One region of the Dietzia sp. Die43 genome, then DNA from elsewhere that is predicted to be linked to it. Evidence: predicted binding sites of a transcription regulator. Region 1 holds the regulator's gene; each other region holds the start of a gene.
What was found. Region 1 encodes LexA, which represses DNA repair genes until DNA is damaged. Its sites were predicted from a motif close to CGAACANNTGTTCG; they were not measured.

Region 1 (4,408 bases):
CCTCGGCGGAGGTCGGTGGCCGGACCTTCGCGGGACTCGCCGTCGACATGGGCAATCCGCACCTCGCCTGTGTGGTCCCCGATCTGGACGCCGCGGGCCTCGCCGGGCTGCCGGTGCAGGAGGCCCCGGTGTATGACCGAGACTTCTTCCCCGACGGCGTCAACGTCGAGATCGCCACCCCGATGGTTGACGGTCGGGTCTCCATGCGGGTCCACGAGCGGGGATCAGGGGAGACCATGTCCTGCGGAACCGGAATCGTCGCGACCGCGGTCGCCGCGCTGGCAGACTCGGGGGAGGCGACGGGCGACGTCGTCGTGGTGGTCCCCGGCGGCGAGGTGGAGGTCTCACTCACCGAGGCCGGGTCCTCGCTCACCGGGCCGTCCACACTCGTCGCCCGCGGTCATTACCACCGTGGTCGGTAGCACACCGTCTCGCACGGGACACCGGGGGGCCCGGTGTGAGAAGATGAACCCGAATGACTACTGATCACACGGCCGCTGACCGGCCGACACGCGACCTCGATCCGTCCATCGGTGATTTCCAGCTCGAGGAGAGATCCTCGATGCGCCGGGTGGCGGGGCTCTCCACCGAACTCCAGGACGTCAACGACGCCGAGTACCGCCAGCTCCGACTCGAACGGGTCGTGCTCGTCGGTGTCTGGACCGAAGGGTCCGCCGCGCAGGCGGACGCCGCGATGGACGAGCTCGCCCAGCTCGCCGAGACCGCGGGATCGGAGGTCTGCGATGCGCTCATCCAGCGCCGCGACAAGCCCGATGCCGCCACATACATCGGGTCGGGCAAGGTCAGCGTCCTCAAGGACGTGATCGCCGCGACCGGCGCGGACACCGTCATCTGCGACGGCGAACTCACCCCTGGACAGTTGCTCGCGCTGGAGAAGGCGGTCAACGTGAAGGTCATCGACCGTACCGCGCTGATCCTCGACATCTTCGCGCAGCACGCCACCAGCCGTGAGGGCAAGGCCCAGGTGACCCTCGCCCAGATGGAGTACATGCTCCCCCGTCTGCGTGGGTGGGGCGAGTCGCTGTCCCGCCAGGCGGGCGGTCGTGCCGGGAGCAACGGCGGCGTCGGCCTCCGTGGCCCGGGTGAGACCAAGATCGAGACCGATCGGCGTCGGATCCGCGAGCGGATGGCCCGTCTGCGCCGGGACATCAAGGGTATGAAGCAGGCCCGGGACACCAAACGGCACCGACGGCGTTCCACTCCGGTGCCATCCATCGCCATCGCCGGATACACGAACGCCGGGAAGTCGAGCCTGCTCAACAGGATCACCGGAGCCGGCGTCCTGGTTCAGAACGCCCTGTTCGCCACACTCGACCCGACCACGCGCAAGGCCGAGTTGCCTGACGGCAGAGCAGTCGTCTTCACGGACACCGTGGGATTCGTCCGACACCTGCCGACCCAGTTGGTCGAGGCGTTCAGGTCCACACTGGAAGAGGTCGTCGACTCCGAGTTGCTCCTCCACGTCGTGGATGGTTCGGATGCCTTCCCGCTCCGCCAGATCGAGGCGGTGCGCAAGGTGATCAACGAGGTGGTCGAGGAGCAGAACGCGGAGCGGCCTCGGGAACTCCTGGTGATCAACAAGATCGACGCCGCGGATCCCGTGGTCCTCACCGAGTTGCACCACGCGCTGCCCGACGCCGTGTTCGTCTCGGCGGTCACCGGGCAGGGTGTCGACGAACTCCTCGAGCGAATCACGCAGATCGTCGCCTCCGGGGACACCGAGGTGACCCTGTCCGTCCCGTACTCCCGCGGGGACGTGGTGTCGCGGGTCCACGCCGAGGGCGCGGTGGTCGAGGAGGAACACACCCAGGACGGAACCCGGCTGGTGGTCCGACTGCCCGCGTCCGTGGCCGGCGAACTGGACGAGTTCGCCGCCCGCGGTCCACATGACGGCGCCGCCTGACCCCTGCGGGGACGGGCGGCGCGTCGTTCGAACCGGGACTCAGAGTTTCCGGAACACTGTCACGACCTTGCCCAGGATCGTCGCGTGCTCGCCCGGAATCGGGCTGAACGACGGATTGTGGGGCAGCAACCAGACTCCGCTCGAGTCGTTCCGGAAAGTCTTGACCGTCGCCTCCCCGTCGATCATGGCGGCGACGATCTCCCCGTTGTCCGCGACGTTCTGCCGCCTGACCACCACGTAGTCGCCATCGCAGATGGCGGCGTCGATCATCGACTCGCCCACGACCTTGAGCATGAACAGATCACCTGAGCCGACGAGGTCCGACGGCAGGGGGAAGATCTCCTCGACGGCTTGCTCCGCGAGGATGGGCCCGCCCGCCGCGATCCGGCCGAGCACGGGGACGTAAACGGGCTCGACCGCTCCGCCCGGACGCTGGGGCTCCGGAGCAGGTGAGCGACGGCCCCGTGACTTCTGCCCCGGGACACCGTGGACGTCGACCGCCCGCGGCTTGTGCGGATCCCGCGTCAGGAAGCCCTTCTTCTCCAGCGTGCGGAGTTGATGCGCCACCGACGACGTGGACTGCAAGCCGACCGCGTCCCCGATCTCCCGGATGCTCGGCGGATAACCACGCTCCTTGACGGTGTCGTGGATGTGGAGCAGAACGCTCTTCTGTCGGTCCGTCAGTGACTCGAAATCGGGCTTCGGCATCTCGTGTGGTCCCTTCGGCGAATGGATGTTCGACGTTGTGATCTGTCTACACCCTAGTGCCAAGGACTGCGGCGCGCCACACAGGTGTTCGAAGAAATTCCTCTGTGAATCGTGACCATGTCGGAGTCGCGTGATACAACTCTAGGGGAGTTCGGATTCGAACAGATGTACTGAGGAACACATACAGGTGTGCGAAGCACCATCGCACACCGTATCGAGTAGGGAGCCACCATGACCGTTGTCGAGCTTCAGTCCCACACACGTCCGGCCGCGCGGTGGACCGAGGTCTGCCCCGACGACCATCGTGGACGGGTCGCGCACCTCGACCGGCCCGGTGACGTGTCGGTGCGGTCCACCCGTGCGCCGCGACGCACCCTGGCCCGACCGGAGGGCAGTCGGCCCGCCGTCACGTCCTCGCGCGCGGAGTATCTCGATCGGCCGCGGATAGCCGCCCGTCCGGCCGCCGTCACGTCGGTCGCCCCGGGTCGCCGTGTGCTCGTGCGCCCGGTCTCCACGGACCGCGTGCGGGCGTGCCACGTCGAGGCACCGGTGTCCACCGGGGTCGTCGACGACGTGCCGGCCTGGGCGCTACTGGCGTGCGGGATCGCATTCGGCGTGATCATGCTTCTCGCAGTGGCCTTCCTCGGTGGACCCGCCTACGCGTGACCGGGCAGCGGGCCTCCTAGAATGGACCGTGGGCGGTGGTCTACCGCCCCCGCGTTTCGTCAGGCACGATCCGGGACGCGTGAACTCCGGTCGACGAAGGGCCCCACGGGAATGTACTGCCCGACATGCCACCACGAGGACTCCCGGGTAATCGACTCACGATCCGTCGACGAGGGTCAGGCGATCCGGCGTCGCCGGGAGTGCCCCCGGTGTGGACACCGGTTCACGACGCTGGAGACGCCTCTGCTGACGGTTCTCAAACGTAACGGGGTGACCGAGGCGTTCAGTCGGGACAAGGTCGTCCGCGGTGTCCGCCGCGCGTGCCAGGGACGATCGGTTGACGAGGACGCTCTGCGTCGCCTCGCCCAACAGGTCGAGGACGCTGTGAGATCCGGCGGTGCGTCCGAGGTTCCCGCCCACGAGATCGGGCTCGCCATCCTGGGCCCTCTGCAGGATCTGGACGAAGTCGCCTACCTGCGGTTCGCGTCCGTGTACAAGCAGTTCAGCTCGGCCGACGACTTCGAACGCGAGATCATCGCCCTCCGGGAGCGCCGCGCGAGCCGCTGACCACGCGGCATCATCGGGACGACCGCGGGGCGAGCGCAGCCGCCACCGCCTTGTCGATCCGCTCTGCCGATACCGGCCGGGCGGTACCAAGCGACTGCGCGAACAGTCCCACCCGGTACTCGGCGAGCATCCACCGCAGGTCCCGGCACGCCCGTGCGCCACCCGGCCGCTGTCGCAGCGCGGCGCACGCCTCCTCGACGATCGACTCGGAGCGGTTCAGCTTCGCCGTGAGTTCGCCGTGCCGGGCGGGTGACTTCTCGGCGAGGTCCAACCGGAGGCCGATTGCCCGTACATGTCGCTCCAGATGTGGAAGCACATCCGAGGGATGGCGCGCGAGGAATCCGCGCCCGACGAGGAAGTCCAGTGAAGGACGGACCTCGTCGGCGACGTCTGCCGGCGCCTCCGCCAGACGGCCCGACACGGACTGGGCGGACATCAGCGCGGGAACCGCCGACGAGATCGCGGACGCCACCGCACCGGGGACCTCCGCCCGCGCAGTGACCTGGAGTTCGTGGAACTCCGCGACCGTGAGAACCGGTGCGC
Region 2 (4,408 bases), on a different contig from region 1:
TGGTGGTGCGCAGGCGCACCACGCCGCGCTCGGCCAGCCGGTCCATGAGGTGATGCAGCAATCGCGCCGCCAGTCCCTTGCCGCGCTGGTCGGCGTCGACGCCGACCTGCCACACGAAGATCGTGTCCGGCTCCGAGGGGCGGATGAATCCGGTGACGAATCCGACGACCCGGCCCTCGACCTCCACCACCACGGAGCTCTCCGAGAACTCCGCCCCCCACAGCACGTAGGCATAGGAGGAGTTGAGGTCGAGAACGCCGCTGTCTCGGGCGATCTCCCACATGCGGGTTCCGTCTGCCGCGGTGGGCACGCGGAACAGCGCGTCGGACGAATCAGGGTTACGGGGTACTACTCGTTCTCCTGGGTTCATAGTCGATGTCCACCGTAGTGACGTCCCCACGTTGTTGCATCACCCTTGCCCAATTCGTTACCTGAAAACACGATGAGTGTGCAGGTGGCCGCCGGGGAGTGAGGTCGGTCACGCGGCAGTCTCCGACAACGGTTCCGGCGACGGCCCTGCGGTGAGAGAATTAGGACATGGACGCCAACCCGATCACCGAATTCGACGAGGCGCGAAGTCTGCAGCTTCTGGGCACGGTCTCCCTGGGACGCCTGGTCACCGTCTCCGAGGGCCGTGCCGACATCTTCCCCGTCAACTACGCGCTCTCCCCGGAGGGCAAGCTCTTCTTCCGCACCGCGGAGGGCTCCAAGCTCGCCGGGATCACGGTCCATCCGGATGTCGTGTTCCAAGTCGACCACATCGAGGGCGACGACGCCTGGTCGATCGTCGTCCGCGGGACGGCGCGACGGCTCGACAGCTTCGCGGAGATCAACCGCGCGGAGGAACTTGGGCTCAAACCCTGGATCCCGACCCTGAAGTACAACTTCGTCGAGATCACGCCCGAGAAGATCTCCGGCCGCGGGTTCACCTTCGGCGAGGAGCCGGAGCGCTACACCGGTTACTGAGCCACGCCTCACTGGCCTGCGCCCACCTAGCCACCTAGCCACCTAGAACGGTGGTGGGTCGATGAGTTCGTCGAGGCGTTCGTGGAGTAGGGCGCGGATGCCTTTTTCGATGTCGCTGTGGTGGGGTTTGTTGCGGGCCCACCAGCGGCTGGCGCTCTCGGGGGTGGCTTTCCCGGGCGTGGTGTCGGTGGCCGCGCCGGTGCTGGCGCTGGCGGCGTCCGTGCCTGTGCCGTTCCCGGTGGCCGAGGCGGTACCGGTGCCGGGGGCGGGTGGGGCGGGGTCGTAGGTGCGGGCGCGTTCGGCCTTGCGGCGTTCAGCATTGCGGCGTTCGGTGCGGTGGCGGGCGGCGCGGCGCGACCAGAACGTCGGCTCCGCGTCGGCCTTCTCGTCGCCGGTGGGGGCGGGGCTGCGGCGTTGTTGCCGGGTCCACGCCTCGGTCTCGGCGCGGGCCTGTTCGCGCCGGTACTCGGCCAGTGGGCCGGAGGGTCGGGTGAGCATGGTGGTGCCGTCCGGGGTGCGCACCAGCAGGGTGCCGTCGGGCTGCAGTTCGTAGATCCAGTCGGAGAAAGTCTTGAACCGGTGATGACGCCGGCACATCGCCGCGAGGTTGGCCTCGATGGTGTGCCCGCCCCGTTGGGGGTCGGCGTGATCGAACGGCACCACATGGTCCAGATCACAGGCCTCGGCCGGGATCGCACAGCCGGGGTGGCGGCAGGTGCCATCCCTTAGCCGGATCCGGCGGGCCAACTGGGCGCCGGGCCGGTACTGCAGGGCGGCCCGGGCGTCATCGGCGGCCCCGATGCGCGGGTCGATGGGCTCGAAGGTGGCCCCGTCGCTGGTGGCGAGCATGTCGAGCAGGGCCTGCAGCGCGGCCTGGCCGGTGCGGGCGAACTCCACCCGGGCGCCGCCCTCGTCGCGGGCGTCGTTGCCGGTGGCGATGACGGTGACCTTCGGCCGCAACGCCACCCCGGCACCAGGCGCGCCCGACCGGCCGGAGCGGGCAGAGGTGCCAGCAAGGCCGGCATCGCCGCACACCAGGGACATCAGGGCGTCGGCGCGCCGCTCGGCGATCGAGTAGTCCTCGACCTCGCCAGCGGCCGCGCGATCGCCCGCGTTGGCGGTGTCGGCGTTGGCGGTGTCGGCGTCGGTGTTGGCGGCGGCTTGGGCGTCGGCGTACTTGTGGTCTTTCACGCGCTGGTCGAGGGCCTCGGCCAGGACGGCGGCTTCCTCGGTGGCCAGGATCGCCGAGACGCTGGACATGCCGTCGACGCCCTTGTGGAACCGCACCCCGCGGGTGCGGGCCGCTTCCTGACGGCGCAGGCGGATCCCGTTCGAGTCGTAGCGGGCGATGATCGCATCGACGTTGCCGCGGATGGCTTTCTCGCCCATGCGCACCCCGCCCTCGATCGCGGCGAGGTACTCCTCGACGACCCGCCGCTGCACCGCCTCGAGCACATCGACGTGGACGGTGGCCATCTGCGAGGCCAGGATATTCGCGGCCTGCAGATCCAGCCGCCCCTGCGCCATCGCGGACAGGATCGCCGGATACCGCAGGTGCAGATCGAGGGCGAAGGTGATCATCCGCTCGGCCCGGCCCGTCGAGATCGCCATCGCCGACACCACGTACCCGGCCGCGACATCGATCGGATCGAGCACCGCATGCCCGGGCCGACACTCACCGCCGCCCGCACCGGACTCTTCCCGGCGCTGGCATTCGACAAACAGTTCGTAACAGGCCACGAACCGGCGCGCCGCCGCGCGATTCTCGCCCATCCACCCCTCCCGCGCCGCCGCCCGCAACCCCGACAGCGACACGGGCGCCGCGGAACCGGAGCCGCCACCAAACGAGGGCGAGCCACCGGACGGGGATGGGGACGGGCCACCGGCCGCGGTGTCTGCGTTTCCGCCCATGTGCCCCACCCCCTGACCGTCTGGTTGGTATCGAATCTGTGTTCTACGATACGCACACGCATTCGAACAGGCAAGGGTTTTTTCCGCTGCTGGCCTACCTATTGATTTGCAATCACCGATCGCCCATTTCAGCGAAATGTATGATCCACTCTTCTTGATTGCTTGGGGTGGATGCCCCGTAGACCCAAACTCGGAGGCGTTCCATGACCAAGACCATCACCTGTGCCGGAGCCGTGGCCGCCGTGCTCCTCGTCTTCTCTACGGGGGCCGCCGCCGCCCAGACTTCGGAAGCCACCGGCTCCGACTCCCTCCCGGGGGCATCGGAGACCGAGGGGGGCTATCTCGGCGAGGCCGGCGAGCTGCTGCCCGGTTCTGTTACGGGTTCTCTGCCCGGTTACGCCTCCGGACCGCTGGGTTCCACCGCCACCCTCGTGTGCAATCTCGGTTCGGCGGCCGGCGCCGCCGCCAACCTGATGGGGGTGCCGTTGCAGGTTCCGGTGGGAGTCATCTGCATGGTCCTCAACCCGGTCGCCGAGTCGGCGGATGCGCTGCTCGAGGGAGACGTCCAGGGTTCCGTCGGCGCGGTGGTGTCCGGTGTGCCGCTGGTCGGCGCGTCGCTCGAGGATCAGATTGACACCGGGTCCGCCACCGAGTCGGTGGAGGGGTCCGTGGGTGATCGACTGGGTTCTGTCTCCGAGGCCGCGCTGACTCCGGAGAACTGAGGCGGCTTCCGCGCCCGGCGCCCCGCGCCCGGGGCCCGGCGCCCCGCGCCCCGCGCCCGGACTCCAGCCCCAGGGCCCTGGCTAAGGGGCGGGGTCGATCCGGGTGGTGGGCGTCGGCCTACCTAACGCTGCTGGCGCCCGAAGGCGTGCGGTTCGACGGGCTGCTGCGCCAGGGGTAGGCCCGACACCACGAGTCGGTAGGACTCGGTGACCAGCTCGGAAACCATGTCCGCGGTCAGCGTGCCGCCGGGGTGCAGCGAGATCCAATGCCGCTTGTTCATGTGGTACCCGGGCGTGATGTCGGCGTGCGCATCGCGCAGGGCCATCGAGTCCGACGGCAGTGCCTTGAGGATCACCTGACGCTCGCCGTTGACGACCGCGTGGAACATGAACATCTTCCCGCGGACCTTGAACACATCGAAGTCCGGCCCGAACGGGAACTCCAGAGTCGACGCGGGCAGTTCGCGGGCGCGCATCGCCGCGCACTTCTGGAGTTCCCGTCCGTTCATGCCGTCGACGCTACCGTCGCCGGCTCCGCGCCCGGCTCTGCGCCCGGGCGGGCGGGACGCTGCGGGTCGCCCGGCGTGTCGTCGTCCCGGCCCGGCCGGGTGATGAGCGGGTTGGCGAGTGTCCCGGCGAACTGCAATGACCCGGCCTGATCGGTCAGGTCGACCATCTGCCGCGTGTTCCGCAACTGCAGGCGGTTGAGGCACGAGTGCTTGAACCGCGGAGCGAACAGCGCCTCCCAGGTGGGATGGTGCACCTCGCCGTCGTGCACCCGGCCGTCGTAGTCCCCGCCGTCGTGGTCC
Region 3 (4,408 bases), on a different contig from region 1:
TGGTGCCGCTTGTGGTGCGAACCGTCGCGGAGCGAGGAGTCGGTGATGCGGATGTCGAGCTCGGCGCTATAGGCGCGGGCGTGGGCGTTGTGCGGGTTGGTCGTATCCATGTCTGTCACACTCCGAGCTTGGTCTTGGCGATGTCCTCGCCGACCTTGGTGGCGGCGGCGGTCATGATGTCGAGGTTGCCGGCGTACGGCGGCAGGAAGTCTCCGGCGCCCTCGACCTCGACGAAGATCGCGACGCGGGCCATGCCGCCGGTGATCTCGGTGGGAGGGTCGAACTGCGGCTCCTGGAGTAGGCGGTAACCCGGCACGTACTCCTGGATCTCCTTCTCCCGCGTGCGGATGGCGGTGGTGATGAGGTCGTGGTCCGCATCCTCGGGGATGGCGCAGAAGATCGTGTCGCGCATGATCATCGGCGGCTCGGCCGGGTTGAGGATGATGATGGCCTTGCCGCGCTTGGCGCCGCCGACCTGCTCGATCGCCAACTTGGTGGTCTCGGTGAACTCGTCGATGTTGGCGCGGGTGCCCGGGCCGGCCGACTCGGAGGACACGGAGGCGACGATCTCGGCGTATTCCACGGGCACAACCGAGGACACGGCGTGGACCATCGGGATGGTGGCCTGGCCGCCGCAGGTGACCATGTTGTGGTTGGGGGCGTCGACGTGCTCGTGGAGGTTCGCCGGCGGGATGACCATCGGGCCGACCGCGGCCGGGGTGAGGTCGATGGCGATGATGCCGGCCTCTTCGTACTTGGGCGCGTAGGCCTTGTGCACGTACGCGCTGGTGGCCTCAAACAGCAGGTCGGGCTTCTCGCCACCGGCCTCGATGGAGGTGAGCAGTTCGTCGGCGCCGCCCGCCATGCAGGTGAGGCCGTGGTCGGCGGCGCGCTTCATGCCCTCGGACTCGGCGTCGATGCCGATCATCCATTTGGGCTCGATGTACTCGCTGCGCTCGAGCTTGTACATGAGGTCGGTGCCGATGTTGCCGGACCCCACGATCGCGGCGGTGAGCTTGGTCTTGTCTGTCATGACGGAAGTGTCGCGCGGGCGGGCTCGCGGGACAACAGGTTGTGCCACTCAGTGAAATCGCGGCACTCCAGGGCGGTGCACGCCGGCACTCAGGCCGGCCGTGCGCGCGCCCGGGCCGCGCCCGGAGGGTTCGTGAGGTGACCGTCTGCGCTGATGAGCCGGTCGGCGAAGGCGTTCCACTCGCGTTCCCGTATGGCGTCGCGCGCACGGGCCAAGGGGCCCTTGGGTCTGGTGCGGTGTTGGTGTCCGGTGTCGGTGAGGATGATCAGTTCGCCGAGTGGGCCGGGCCTGTAGGCGTTGGTCCCGAACGTCTTCTCCCGGTGGTGTTTCCGACACAGGCAGACGAGGTTCCACTCGGTGGTCGGCCCGCCGAGTTCGGGATCCTTCGTGTTGAACGCGATCACATGGTCCACGTCACAGTCCTCCGCGGGAACCGAACACCCCGGGTGGCGGCAGGTGCCGTCGCGCATGCGGATGCGCTCCGCCATCGCGGGGGTGATCAGGTAGCGCAGGGCGTGTTCCGGGGAGTCGAGCACGCCGGGGGCGGGGTCGACGAGTTCGAACCGCACGCGTGCGTCGTCGCCCTCCAGCAACTGCTGGCACAACCAGGAGTAACTGCTGTATGCGCCGTGCACGAACTCCACGCGGTTGGGCAGCCCCTGCGCGGCCGCGGCGATCACGCTCACCCGGATCGGCCGGCCGGCTGCGGCGGCGTTACCGAGCGACGGCCTGGGCATGTCCGCACCCACGGTGACCTCACCCAGCTCGATCGATCCGTCGTCCCCCGGGCCGGAGTCCGCCCCGCCGGCGTCGGCGGGCGCCGGGGCCGGGGCGGGCGCCGGGGCGTGCACGGCGAGGGAGGCGAGAGCGTCGGCACGCAGCTGATCCAGCGTGCCGGGCACCCCGTCTCCGGAGGCAGCGCGGGCGTCGGTCTCGATACGTCCCCGCAGCAACTCCGCATCGGCCAGAGGCAGCTTCGCCCACATCGAGGCCATCCCGTCCCGGCCCGACCGGAACCGGACCGTACGCGTGAGCGCCGCCCGGGCCCGGGCATCCTCGGCGCCCTCCGGGTCGAGCCGGCCGACGGCCTCATCGATCCGGCCGTCCACCGAATTGCGAGTCGGCCGGTCACCGCCGTCCAGGTCGTCGACGATGCCCGCCACCACCTCGTCCTCCACGTCCGAGATGATCGAGTCGGGCACCTCGGCCAGCTTGCAGGCGATGTCGATGGCGAGCTGTTCGGGAACGACCCCGCGCTCCACCGAGGCCCGCAGTCGCGCGAGCCGCGAATGGATCTGGACCCCGGCGGTGACCAGACGCGCGGCGTGCCAGCACGTGAGCTGACAGGCCGCCACGAGATGGTCACGAGCCCTGGATTGCGGGTCCAACCGTGCGTATGCCGGACGTGCACGAGCACCGCTCCCGGCGACCCCTTCGGCGCGGTCGACGCCCGTGCCGACCTCGTCCGCCCGGGACATCTGCTCGACCAGGGCCGCTGCCGCCTCCAGCCTGGTGGCACCTGCCCGGTTCTGCGCCAGGGTCGCGGCCCGTGCCGCCTCGCTCACCGCCGTCGAGTCGAGCCCGCCCAGGGATTCCGGAACCGCGAACAGTGACCTCGTCGTCGACAATTCCCCCACCTCCGGCGTGCTCGATATAGAACTTGCGTTCGATATTATGACCCGGCAGGCGTTAGCGCAAGCGTTCGATCCGCCCGGCCTCCGGTGTCCGACCCGCGCGCTACACTCACCGCATGACCGAGACCCCCTCCTCTCCCGTCGACCGCGCCTTCGAGGTGCTACGCGTGACGGCGGGCGGGATAGGGATGACGCTCAGTGAGATCGCGCGCGAGACCGGGCTGGCCAAATCCACGACGCTGCGGCTCCTGGTCGCGCTCGAGCGCAACGACGCGGTGACGAGGATCGGGCAGCGCTACCGGCTGGGGCCGTTGGTGCACGAGCTGGACCCGATCCCGGTCTCGCCGGCGTACGAGCGGATCCGCCGGGTGCTCACACCGTTCCTCGCGCACCTCTTCGAGGCCACGCGCGCGACCGTTCACCTGGCCACCCTGCACGGCGACGAGGTGGTCTACCTCAACAAGTTGCACGGGCCGCGGCCGATCCCGTCGCCGTCGAGGATCGGCGGCGGCCTGCCGGCGTACTGCACAGGGGTGGGAAAGGCGATGCTGGCGTTCGACGAGGCAGCGGCCGAGCGCGTGGCGCAGGGGCCGTTGGTCGAGTGGACGGACACCACTGTGACCTCCCCCGACGCCCTGGCGGTGGAGCTCGCCGAGATACGACGGAGGAGACGCGCGATCGACCGCGCCGAGCTCACGCCCGGCCTGTACTGCGTGGCGGCGCCGGTGTTCGACGACGACGACGAGGAGCGCGCAGGCGGAACACGGGCCGTCGCCGCGTTGTCCGCCAGCGCGGCGGACGAGAGCGCGCTGGCCCGGCTCGAGCCGCTGGTCACCCGCGTCGCCGCGGCGGCCGGTCGCGCGCTGGCCGCGGACGGTTAGCGGAAGTCCATGGTGACGTCGCCCAGCCCGGCGAACTCGGCGCGGAAGCTGTCGCCCGGGGCGGCGTCCATCGCGCGGATCGCGGTGCCCGGCAGGATCACGTCGCCCTTGCGCAGACGGACACCGAACTTGGCGACCGTCGACGCGAGCCACCCGACCGAGTTGAGCGGGTTACCGAGCACCGCGTCGGAACGCCCGGACGCGAGGAACTCGCCGTTCTTGTAGAGGGTCGCGTCGATCGCCGCGACGTCGATGTCCGCGAGCCGGACCCGCTGCTCGCCCACCACGTAGCCACACGACGAGGCGTTGTCCGCGATCGTGTCGGGCAGCGTGATCTTCCAGTCCCGGATGCGGGAGTCGATCAACTCGATCGAGGGGACGACCCACTCGATCGCCGCGGCGGCCTCCTCCTGGGAACATCCCTCCGGCGGGATGTCGGCGCCCAGGATGAAGCCGACCTCCACCTCGACCCGCGGGAAGCAGAACCGGGCCGCCTCGATCGCGGTGCCCTCGGGGTATTCCATCGTGTCGAGCAGATGCCCGTAGTCGGGCTCGTCGACGCCCATCATCTCCTGCATCGCCTTGGACGCCAGGCCCACCTTGTGGCCGGTCACCACCGCGCCGGCATCGAGCCTGCGGCGGATGTTGACCAGCTGGATCTCGAAGGCGTCGTCCGGGGTCATGTCAGGATGGTCGTCGGTCAGCGGCGCGATCGGCGCGACATCCGACTCGGCGTCCCAGAGTCGCTGGGCAAGTGTGGCGCGGGTCTCCTCGTTGAGCATGAGGGGGATGCTACCTGGGCCGTCTGGCGCCACGGCGCTCAGTTCTATAACGTGTTCTACATGGCAGACCAGGAATTC

Region 2: the regulator LexA is predicted to act here: its motif matches at 2,909-2,922, upstream of NR111_RS07585 (HNH endonuclease signature motif containing protein).
Region 3: the regulator LexA is predicted to act here: its motif matches at 2,689-2,702, upstream of NR111_RS04450 (HNH endonuclease signature motif containing protein).

Annotation. Positions count from the first base shown of each region.
Region 1 is NZ_JALJRF010000001.1:209,404-213,811, reverse strand. Features, by position in the region: gene dapF (diaminopimelate epimerase) at 1-422, shown strand, start outside; gene hflX (GTPase HflX) at 476-1,924, shown strand; gene lexA (transcriptional repressor LexA) at 1,964-2,674, opposite strand; gene NR111_RS00990 (hypothetical protein) at 2,864-3,298, shown strand; gene nrdR (transcriptional regulator NrdR) at 3,410-3,865, shown strand; gene hrpA (ATP-dependent RNA helicase HrpA) at 3,876-4,408, opposite strand, start outside.
Region 2 is NZ_JALJRF010000007.1:57,173-61,580, forward strand. Features, by position in the region: gene ectA (diaminobutyrate acetyltransferase) at 1-370, opposite strand, end outside; gene NR111_RS07580 (pyridoxamine 5'-phosphate oxidase family protein) at 538-966, shown strand; gene NR111_RS07585 (HNH endonuclease signature motif containing protein) at 1,009-2,739, opposite strand; gene NR111_RS07590 (hypothetical protein) at 3,081-3,599, shown strand; gene NR111_RS07595 (MmcQ/YjbR family DNA-binding protein) at 3,722-4,108, opposite strand; gene NR111_RS07600 (GNAT family N-acetyltransferase) at 4,105-4,408, opposite strand, start outside.
Region 3 is NZ_JALJRF010000004.1:92,608-97,015, reverse strand. Features, by position in the region: gene dmpG (4-hydroxy-2-oxovalerate aldolase) at 1-110, opposite strand, end outside; gene NR111_RS04455 (acetaldehyde dehydrogenase (acetylating)) at 116-1,033, opposite strand; gene NR111_RS04450 (HNH endonuclease signature motif containing protein) at 1,123-2,670, opposite strand; gene NR111_RS04445 (IclR family transcriptional regulator) at 2,784-3,548, shown strand; gene NR111_RS04440 (2-keto-4-pentenoate hydratase) at 3,545-4,330, opposite strand; gene kstD (3-oxosteroid 1-dehydrogenase) at 4,382-4,408, shown strand, end outside.